Regions from separate parts of the Streptomyces sp. CC0208 genome, predicted to be linked through region 2. Evidence: riboswitches for the same ligand, from Rfam matches in the RefSeq annotation. Region 2 holds a riboswitch; the other holds the start of a gene.

What was found. Region 2 has a riboswitch for cyclic di-AMP ahead of D1369_RS15635 (C40 family peptidase). Riboswitches for the same ligand answer to the same signal wherever they lie in the genome.
Positions count from the first base shown of each region.
Region 1: linked by a shared signal. The riboswitch ahead of D1369_RS10365 (M23 family metallopeptidase) and the one ahead of D1369_RS15635 (C40 family peptidase) in region 2 are both predicted to bind cyclic di-AMP.

Region 1 covers NZ_CP031969.1:2,297,380-2,301,640, forward strand. The annotation lists gene D1369_RS10355 (HPr family phosphocarrier protein) at 1-132, shown strand, start outside; gene D1369_RS10360 (GntR family transcriptional regulator) at 258-953, opposite strand; gene D1369_RS10365 (M23 family metallopeptidase) at 1,142-1,894, opposite strand; cyclic di-AMP (ydaO/yuaA leader) riboswitch at 1,908-2,065, opposite strand; gene D1369_RS10370 (pitrilysin family protein) at 2,278-3,666, opposite strand; gene D1369_RS10375 (pitrilysin family protein) at 3,663-4,261, opposite strand, start outside.
Region 2 covers NZ_CP031969.1:3,470,997-3,475,257, forward strand. The annotation lists gene pcrA (DNA helicase PcrA) at 1-2,435, opposite strand, end outside; cyclic di-AMP (ydaO/yuaA leader) riboswitch at 2,976-3,145, shown strand; gene D1369_RS15635 (C40 family peptidase) at 3,154-4,261, shown strand, end outside.

The DNA.
Region 1 (4,261 bases), 1.2 Mb from region 2:
GTTCTCGGCCTGGGCGCCCAGGGCGGCGAGGAGATCGTCCTCGCCTCCGACGCCGAGGGCGCGGACGCGGCCCTCGACCGGCTCGCGAAGCTGGTCGCCGAGGGACTCGAGGAGCTTCCCGAGACCGTCTGATTTCGGGTCTCCCGAAAAGCACCGAGGGGCTCGTCCGAATTATCGGGCGGGCCCTTCGCTTTCCCTTTTGCGGGCAGCAGAAATACTCCCCCGCGAATTACTCTTCTTTGTATACGGCGCCCGTGTTAATGCCGCACACCCGTCACGTTTACAGGATGTTGCGAGGTCCTCACACGGTCCGCGCGCTCCGGCCCGGAGGTGAACCGCAGCCGGTGCACCACACCCGAGCGCTCGGTGTGCAGTGCCGTGATCGCCCGCGCTCGCTCGGCGTCCCCGCGTGCCACCGCGTCCACGATGGCGCCGTGCTCCGCCCAGGACTCCACCGGGTTGGCGGGTGCGTCCACGACGTACATCCAGGCGATCTTGTGCCGCAGCTGGGTCAGCATCGAGGTCAGCGCGGGGCTGCCGGAGGCCTGCGCGAGCGTCTCGTGGAACCAGCCCCCCAGGGAGCGCAGATCGTCGCTGTTGCCCCGCCTGGCCCGCTCCTGGCCCAGCCTGACCAGGCCGCGCAGCACCTTCAGGTGGGCCTCGGTGCGCCGCTGGGCGGCCCGGGTGGCGCCGAGCGGTTCGAGGAGCATGCGCATCTCCAGGAGGTCGGCGCCCTCCTGCTCGGTCGGTTCCGCCACGCACGCGCCCGCGTGCCGCCGCGTCACCACGAAGCCCTCGGCCTCCAGGGTGCGCAGGGCCTCGCGGACGGGGACGCGGGAGACGCCGTAGCGACGGGCGAGCAGTTCCTCGGTGAGCCGGCTCCCGCGCTCGTGGACACCGGCGACGATGTCGTCCCGGATCGCCGTGCATACCGAGTGCGCCGGAATACGCATGTCCGACCTCCGTCTTAATCCCCGTGAAACGTCGCCGATTGACGTGTGTTCAGTGACTCTATTGCAATGAGCGGGAATTTCCGACGGCGGACCGGAATCCAGGGATATTTTTTGGACAACGGGGCGCTGGAAACGACGAAACCCCGGCTCGGGGAGCCGGGGTCTCGCGGAGTGTGCGCGACGGGTCGTCAGACGTTCACGCCGTGCGACCGCAGGTAGGAGACGGGGTCGATGTCCGAGCCGTACTCCGGGCTGGTGCGCGCCTCGAAGTGCAGGTGCGGTCCGGTGACGTTGCCGGTCGCGCCGGAGAGGCCGATCTGCTGGCCGGGGGTGACCGACTGGCCGACCGAGACGCCGATGGACGACAGGTGGCCGTACTGGGTGTACGTGCCGTCGGCCATCCTGATCACGATCTGGTTCCCGTACGACCCGCCCCAGCCCGTCTCCACGACGGTGCCGCGGCCGACCGCGTGCACGGAGGTGCCGCTGGCGGCGTGGAAGTCGACACCGGTGTGGCTGCCGGAGGACCACAGCGAGCCGCCGGTCTTGTAGCCGGTGGAGACGTAGGAGCCGGAGATCGGGGCGACGAAGGCGTTGAGACGCTTGCGCTCGGCCTCACGGGCGGCGCGCTCCTTGGCCTCGCGTATCTCCTTGGCACGCGCCTCGGCCTTCCGCTTGGCCTCCGCCGCCGCCTTCTTCTGTGCGGCGGCCTGGGCCTGGGCCTCGGCCTGGGCGCCGAGCTGGTCCGCGAGGGAGTCGCCGACGGTGACGACGGGCATGAGACCGGTCTGCTCGACGGAGTTGTCGGCGGCGAGCGCGGGGGCGGCGACGACGCCGATGACGCCGGTGGTGGCAAGGGCCGCGACGCCTGCGGCGCGGGCGGTCGTGCGCTTCATGCGGCTGGGACGACGGTGCTTCCCGGTGGCGCAGGTGAACGCCATGTGGTGGCTGATCCTTTCCTTCCTTCTCGCCTACCGGGTTAGCTGACGGGTTCGGAGCAGGAAGGTCTCCTACGGACCCCCTCGCGGTGCGCGGGCGTCCGATTCACCCCAGGGACGGTGGGTCCCCGGCTCCCCTGGCTCGCGCCTACGGGGACTCGGCGATGACTGTCCGGTGCCGCGGGCGCGGCGCAGTGCCTGACGGACAGCCCAGAGGACGCTAAGCGGGCCTGCTTTCAATCCCCAAACCGATCAGGGTGTTTGTAGCGCATCCCACAGGGCAGACAGGCAACCTCCTGCCCAATTCGGACATCTAAGTGAGTTGGGTGTCGAAGGGGCCCTGGTGACGCTCGCGTCACCAGGGCCCCTTCGAGGCCTGGTTGCCTCTACTCGGCCGTCACGACCTTGACTTCGCCGATGCCGAGGGCTTCGACGGGCTCCTTGATGGCGGCCGCGTCGCCGACCAGGATCGTCACCAGCCGGTCCACCGGGAAGGCGTTCACGACGGCGGCGGTGGCCTCGACGGTGCCGGTCGCGGCGAGCTGCTGGTAAAGCGTCGCCTGGTAGTCGTCGGGCAGGTGCTGCTCGACCTGGTCGGCCAGCGTGCTCGCGACGGCCGCGGCCGTCTCGTACTTGAGCGGTGCCACACCGACGAGGTTCTGTACGGCGACATCGCGCTCCGCGTCGGTGAGACCGCTCTCGGCGAGCGTGCGCAGCACCTTCCACAGGTCGTCCAGGGCGGGACCGGTGTTCGGGGTGTCGACCGAGCCGCTGATGGCGAGCATCGCGGCGCCCGAGCCGTCCGGGGCGGACCTGAGGACCTGGCCGAACGACCGTACGCCGTAGGTGTAGCCCTTCTCCTCGCGCAGGACGCGGTCCAGGCGGGAGGTGAGGGTGCCGCCGAGGCAGTACGTGCCGAGCACCTGCGCGGGCCACACGCGTGCGTGCCGGTCCGCTCCGATACGGCCGATCAGCAGCTGCGTCTGGACGGCGCCGGGGCGGTCCACGATGACGACCCGGCCGGTGTCGTCGGCGGTCACCGGCGGCACGGGGCGCGGCTCGCCCGTGGAGCCGGTCCAGGAGCCGAGGGTGTCGGCGAGCAGCGCGTCCAGGTCGATGCCGGTGAGGTCACCGACGACCACGGCGGTCGCGGTGGCGGGCCGCACGTGCTTCTCGTAGAAGGCGCGCACGGCCGCGGAGTCGATGTTCTCGACGGTCTCCTCGGTCCCCTGGCGCGGGCGCGACATGCGCGAGTCCGCCGGGAAGAGTTCCCTGGAGAGCTCCTTGGCCGCGCGGCGGGACGGGTTGGCCAGCTCGTGCGGGATCTCGTCGAGGCGGTTGCGGACGAGCCGCTCCACCTCGCTGTCCGCGAACGCGGGCGCCCTGAGCGCGTCGGCCAGCAGACCGAGCGCCTTGGCCAGGCGGGAGGCGGGCACTTCGAGGCTCAGACGGACGCCCGGGTGGTCGGCGTGCGCGTCCAGGGTGGCGCCGCAGCGCTCCAGCTCGGCGGCGAAGTCCTCGGCGGAGTGCTTGTCGGTGCCCTCGGAGAACGCGCGCGCCATGATCGTGGCGACACCGTCCAGGCCGGCCGGCTCGGCGTCCAACGGCGCGTCCAGGAGCACCTCGACGGCGACGACCTGCTGGCCGGGGCGGTGGCAGCGCAGGAGGGTGAGGCCGTTGTCGAGCGTCCCGCGCTCGGGGGCGGGGAAGGCCCAGACCTTGGGCTCGCCCGCCTGCGGCTGCGGGTGGAATTCCATCGTGGCGAGCTCGGTCACTTGGCCGCCTCCTCGTTCTCGTCGCTGGCTTCTACGGTCGCCGCGGCCTGCGGGTCCTCGGCGGCCTCCTCGGCGCTGTCGGCGATCTCGGCCGGGGCGGTGGGCTCGTAGACGAGCACCGCGCGGTTGTCGGGGCGCAGTTTGGCCTTGGCGACCTCCTGGACCTCCTCGGCGCTCACCTCCAGGACGCGCTGTACGGCGGTCAGGGCGAGCTGGGGGTCGCCGAACAGGACGGCGTACCGGCACAGTTCGTCGGCGCGGCCGGCGACGGTGCCGAGCCGGTCCAGCCACTCGCGCTCCAACTGAGCCTGGGCGCGCTCCATCTCCTCGGCCGTGGGGCCCTCCTCGGCGAACCGCGCGAGCTCCTCGTCGATGGCGGCCTCGATGACCGGCACCTCGACGTCCCCTGAGGTCTTCACGTCGAGCCAGCCCAGGGAGGGCGCACCGGCCAGGCGCAGCAGGCCGAAGCCGGCCGCGACGGCGGTACGGTCGCGCCGTACGAGCCGGTTGTAGAGGCGGGAGGACTCACCGCCGCCGAGGACGGTGAGGGCCAGGTCGGCCGCGTCCGCCTCGCGGCTGCCGTCGTGCGGCAGCC
Region 2 (4,261 bases):
TTCGCTTCCCCGAAGTCGATCGTCGCCTCGGCGTTCGCGCCCGTGCCCTTCACCCCGACCACCGTGCCCAGACCGAACTGGTCGTGGGTGACCCGGTCGCCGACGGCCAGGGACACCACCGGCTTCTCCGCGCTCCTGCGCGTCGCGAAGCCGGACGCGCCCGACGCCGAGGAGCGGGACCGGGACGACGACAGTGACGCGGCGACCCCCGAGACCGGCCCCGCCGGAGCGGCGACCGCCCCCGTGCGCTTCCAGTCGACGTGCTGCGCCGGGATCTCCTCCAGGAAGCGGGAGGGCGGGTTGTACGACGGCTGCCCCCACGCGCTGCGCAGGGAGGACCGGGTCAGATACAGCCGCTCACGCGCGCGCGTGATGCCGACGTACGCCAGGCGCCGCTCCTCCTCCAGCTCCTTGGTCTGGCCGAGGGCGCGCATGTGCGGGAAGACGCCGTCCTCCATGCCGGTGAGGAAGACGACCGGGAACTCCAGGCCCTTGGCGGTGTGCAGGGTCATCAGGGTGATGACTCCGGAGCCGTCCTCGTCCTCGTCGGGGATCTGGTCGGAGTCGGCCACAAGCGCGACCCGCTCCAGGAAGTCGGAGAGCGAGCCGGTCTCCTCACCCTCGCCGGACTCCTGCTCGAACTCCAGGGCCACGGCGGCGAGTTCCTGGAGGTTCTCGATGCGGGTCTCGTCCTGCGGGTCGGTGGAGGCCTGCAACTCGGCGAGATAGCCGGTGCGTTCGAGGACGGCTTCCAGGACGGTCGCCGGGCCCGCGCCGGACTCCACGATCGTACGGAGCTCCTCCATCAGGACGTTGAACCGCTTCACGGCGTTGGTGGAGCGCGCGGCCATGCCGTACGCCTCGTCGACGCGCTTGAGCGCCTGCGGGAAGCTGATCTTCTCGCGCTGGGACAGGGCGTCGATCATCGCCTCGGCACGGTCGCCGATACCGCGCTTGGGGACGTTGAGGATCCGGCGCAGCGGCACGGAGTCCTCCGGGTTGGCGAGGACGCGCAGGTAGGCCAGGACGTCCCGGACCTCCTTGCGCTCGTAGAAGCGGACGCCGCCGACGACCTTGTAGGGCAGGCCGACGCGGATGAAGACCTCTTCGAAGACACGGGACTGGGCGTTGGTGCGGTAGAAGACGGCGACATCGCCGGCCTTCGCATCGCCCGCGTCCGTGAGGCGGTCAATTTCGTCGGCGACGAACTGCGCCTCGTCGTGCTCGGTGTCGGCGACATAGCCGGTGATGCGCGCGCCCGCGCCCGCGTTGGTCCACAGGTTCTTGGGGCGGCGGGACTCGTTGCGCTCGATGACGGCGTTGGCGGCGGTGAGGATCGTCTGGGTGGAGCGGTAGTTCTGCTCCAGGAGGATCGTCGTCGCGTTGGGGTAGTCCTCCTCGAACTGGAGGATGTTGCGGATGGTCGCGCCGCGGAAGGCGTAGATCGACTGGTCGGCGTCACCCACGACACAGAGCTCGGCGGGCGGCAGGTCGTGCTCGCTCGGCGGTACGTCCACAGGGTGCTCGGAGGTCCCGACCAGCTCCCTGACCAGGGCGTACTGCGCGTGGTTGGTGTCCTGGTACTCGTCGACCAGGACATGCCTGAAGCGGCGGCGGTAGTGCTCGGAGACATCGGGGAACGCCCGGAGCAGGTTGACCGTCGTCATGATCAGGTCGTCGAAGTCGAGGGCGTTCGCCTCGCGCAGGCGCGACTGGTACATGGCGTAGGCCTGGGCGAGGGTCTTCTCGAAGCCGTCCGTGGCCTGGGCGGCGAAGTCCTCCTCGTCGATCAGCTCGTTCTTCAGGTTGCTGATCTTGGCGCTGAAGGACTTCGGCGGGTACCGCTTGGGGTCGAGGTCCAGGTCGCGGCAGACCAGGGCCATGAGGCGCTTGGAGTCGGCGGCGTCGTAGATCGAGAAGGAGGAGGTGAACCCGAGCTTCTTCGACTCCCGCCTGAGGATCCGCACACACGCGCTGTGGAAGGTCATCACCCACATCGCGTTCGCGCGCGGGCCGACGAGCTGCTCGACGCGCTCCTTCATCTCGCCCGCGGCCTTGTTGGTGAAGGTGATCGCGAGGATCTGGCCCGGGTGGACATTGCGCTCGCCGAGGAGGTGGGCGATGCGGTGGGTGAGCACCCGGGTCTTGCCGGAGCCGGCACCGGCCACGATGAGCAGCGGGGTGCCGGAGTGCACGACGGCCGCGCGCTGGTTCTCGTTCAGCCCCTCCAGGAGGGCGGCCGGGTCCACCACCGGGCGCGGGGCACCGTCGCGGTAGTAGGAGTCCCGCTCCGGGGGCACGTCGAACTTGCCGCCGAACAGGTCGTCCGGAACCTGCTCCGGTACGTGCTCGTCCTCGGGCGGCGGCGGTTCTTCCCCGTGGGCCCGAGGGGCCTGGAGGTCCGCCAGGAAGCTGTCGTCAAAGAGGCTGCTCATCGCTCTCCGAGTCTAGGGTGCCCCACTGACAGACCGCCGCCGCCCTGAGAACATCCACCGGTATCAGCAGCCGATGATCTTCCGGACCTGCCCTCCGGCGCCCCCGACCGCTGTCCGCGACCGACCGGACCGAGACGCGGGTACGGCCGCCGCACGGCCGCCGCACGGCCACCGCACGGCCACCGCAGGGACACCGACGGCGACGCCCGCCGGGAACGGCACCCGCAGGTGCCTGCGCTCGTCGCGCGAGACCTTGGTCACCCCGGCTCGCGTCGGGCCCGAACACCGCGGCGGCGGATCAGGCGGGCGCCGGCCTGCCTCCAACGGCACGGCCGTCCCGCTCCGCCTCACCCTCGCCCCCGGAGGAAACAGGCCCGAATCAGCGCAGATCGCCCCGGGTTGGTCACGCGGGGCGACGCCCGGGACGAAGGTCACGAAAATGTATCGGGCATATCGCACATCAACCTTCACACGGGCCACACCAGTTGGCTACCGTTCCGGACAGGCCGTACGACCCCCACCGGCGAACCCCGCCGGGCCGCACGGCCTCCGCCGAGTCCGCAGCGCCGCCGCGCGCCCGGAGCCGGGGACCCACCGAACCCGGGGTGAATCGGCCGACTCCCGCGCACGGGAGCGCCGTAGGGCAAACCTTCCGAAGCACCTCGCCCGAACCCGACAGCTAACCCGGTAGGCGGAGTACGGGAAGGAGTCGCCTCCCTTGGCGTCGCACCGCAAGTCGCGTCCCGTCGGTACGCGCGCAGCAGGCATACGGACCCCGGCCCTCGCGACGGCCGCCCTCACCTCCGTGGCCCTGCTGTCCCAGTCGGCGAACGCCGCGCCGGCCGATGACAAGCCGAGTCTCGAAGAGGTCGAGAAGAAGGTCGACGACCTCTACCGCCAGGCCGAGTCGGCGACCGACACCTACAACGCCGCCAAGGAGAGGACCACCAAGCAGCGCAAGCAGGTGGACACGCTCCTCGAGGACGTCGCCAGGCGCACCCAGACGCTCAACGAGGCACGGGAGGAACTCGGTTCCTTCGCCGCGGCCCAGTACCGCACCGGCGCCGCCGCGCCCGGCACGGCGACCTTCCTGCTCGCCGACACCCCGCAGGACTACTTCGACCAGACCCAGCTGATGGGCCGCTTGACGAGCCGCCAGAAGGGCGCCGTCGACGACTACGTCTCCGAGCAGTCCGCGACGATGAAGAAGCGCGAGGAGGCCTCCCAGAGCCTTCAGGCGCTCACCGAGACGCAGAGCGACCTGAAGACCGCCAAGGCGACCGTCCAGAAGAAGCTCGCCGACGCGCGCGAGCTGCTGTCGGAGCTGACCGCCCAGGAGAAGGCACGGCTCGCGGCGATCGAGCGGCGCAAGCAGCAGGAGGCGGACCGCAAGGCGGCGCAGCTGGCGCAGCAGCAGGCGGCAGCGGAGAAGGCCGCACAAGGAGCCGCGCAGGAGGCCACCGCCCCGCAGGAGAGCACGCCGACGGCGCCCGACTCCTCGTACGCCACCAAAGCAGCCAAGGCCCTCGCGTTCGCCCGCGCGCAGGTCGGCAAGCCGTACGTCTGGGGCGCCACCGGCCCCGGCTCCTACGACTGCTCAGGGCTCACCCAGGCCGCCTGGAAGGCCGCCGGGGTCGACCTCCCCCGTGTCACCTACGACCAGGTCAACGCCGGCACCACGGTCGCCCTGGCCGACGCACAGCCCGGTGACCTGGTCTTCTTCTACGACGACATCAGCCACGTGGGCCTCTACATCGGCAACGGCATGATGATCCACGCCCCCAAGCCGGGCGCGTACGTCCGCGAGGAGTCGATCTACTACGACG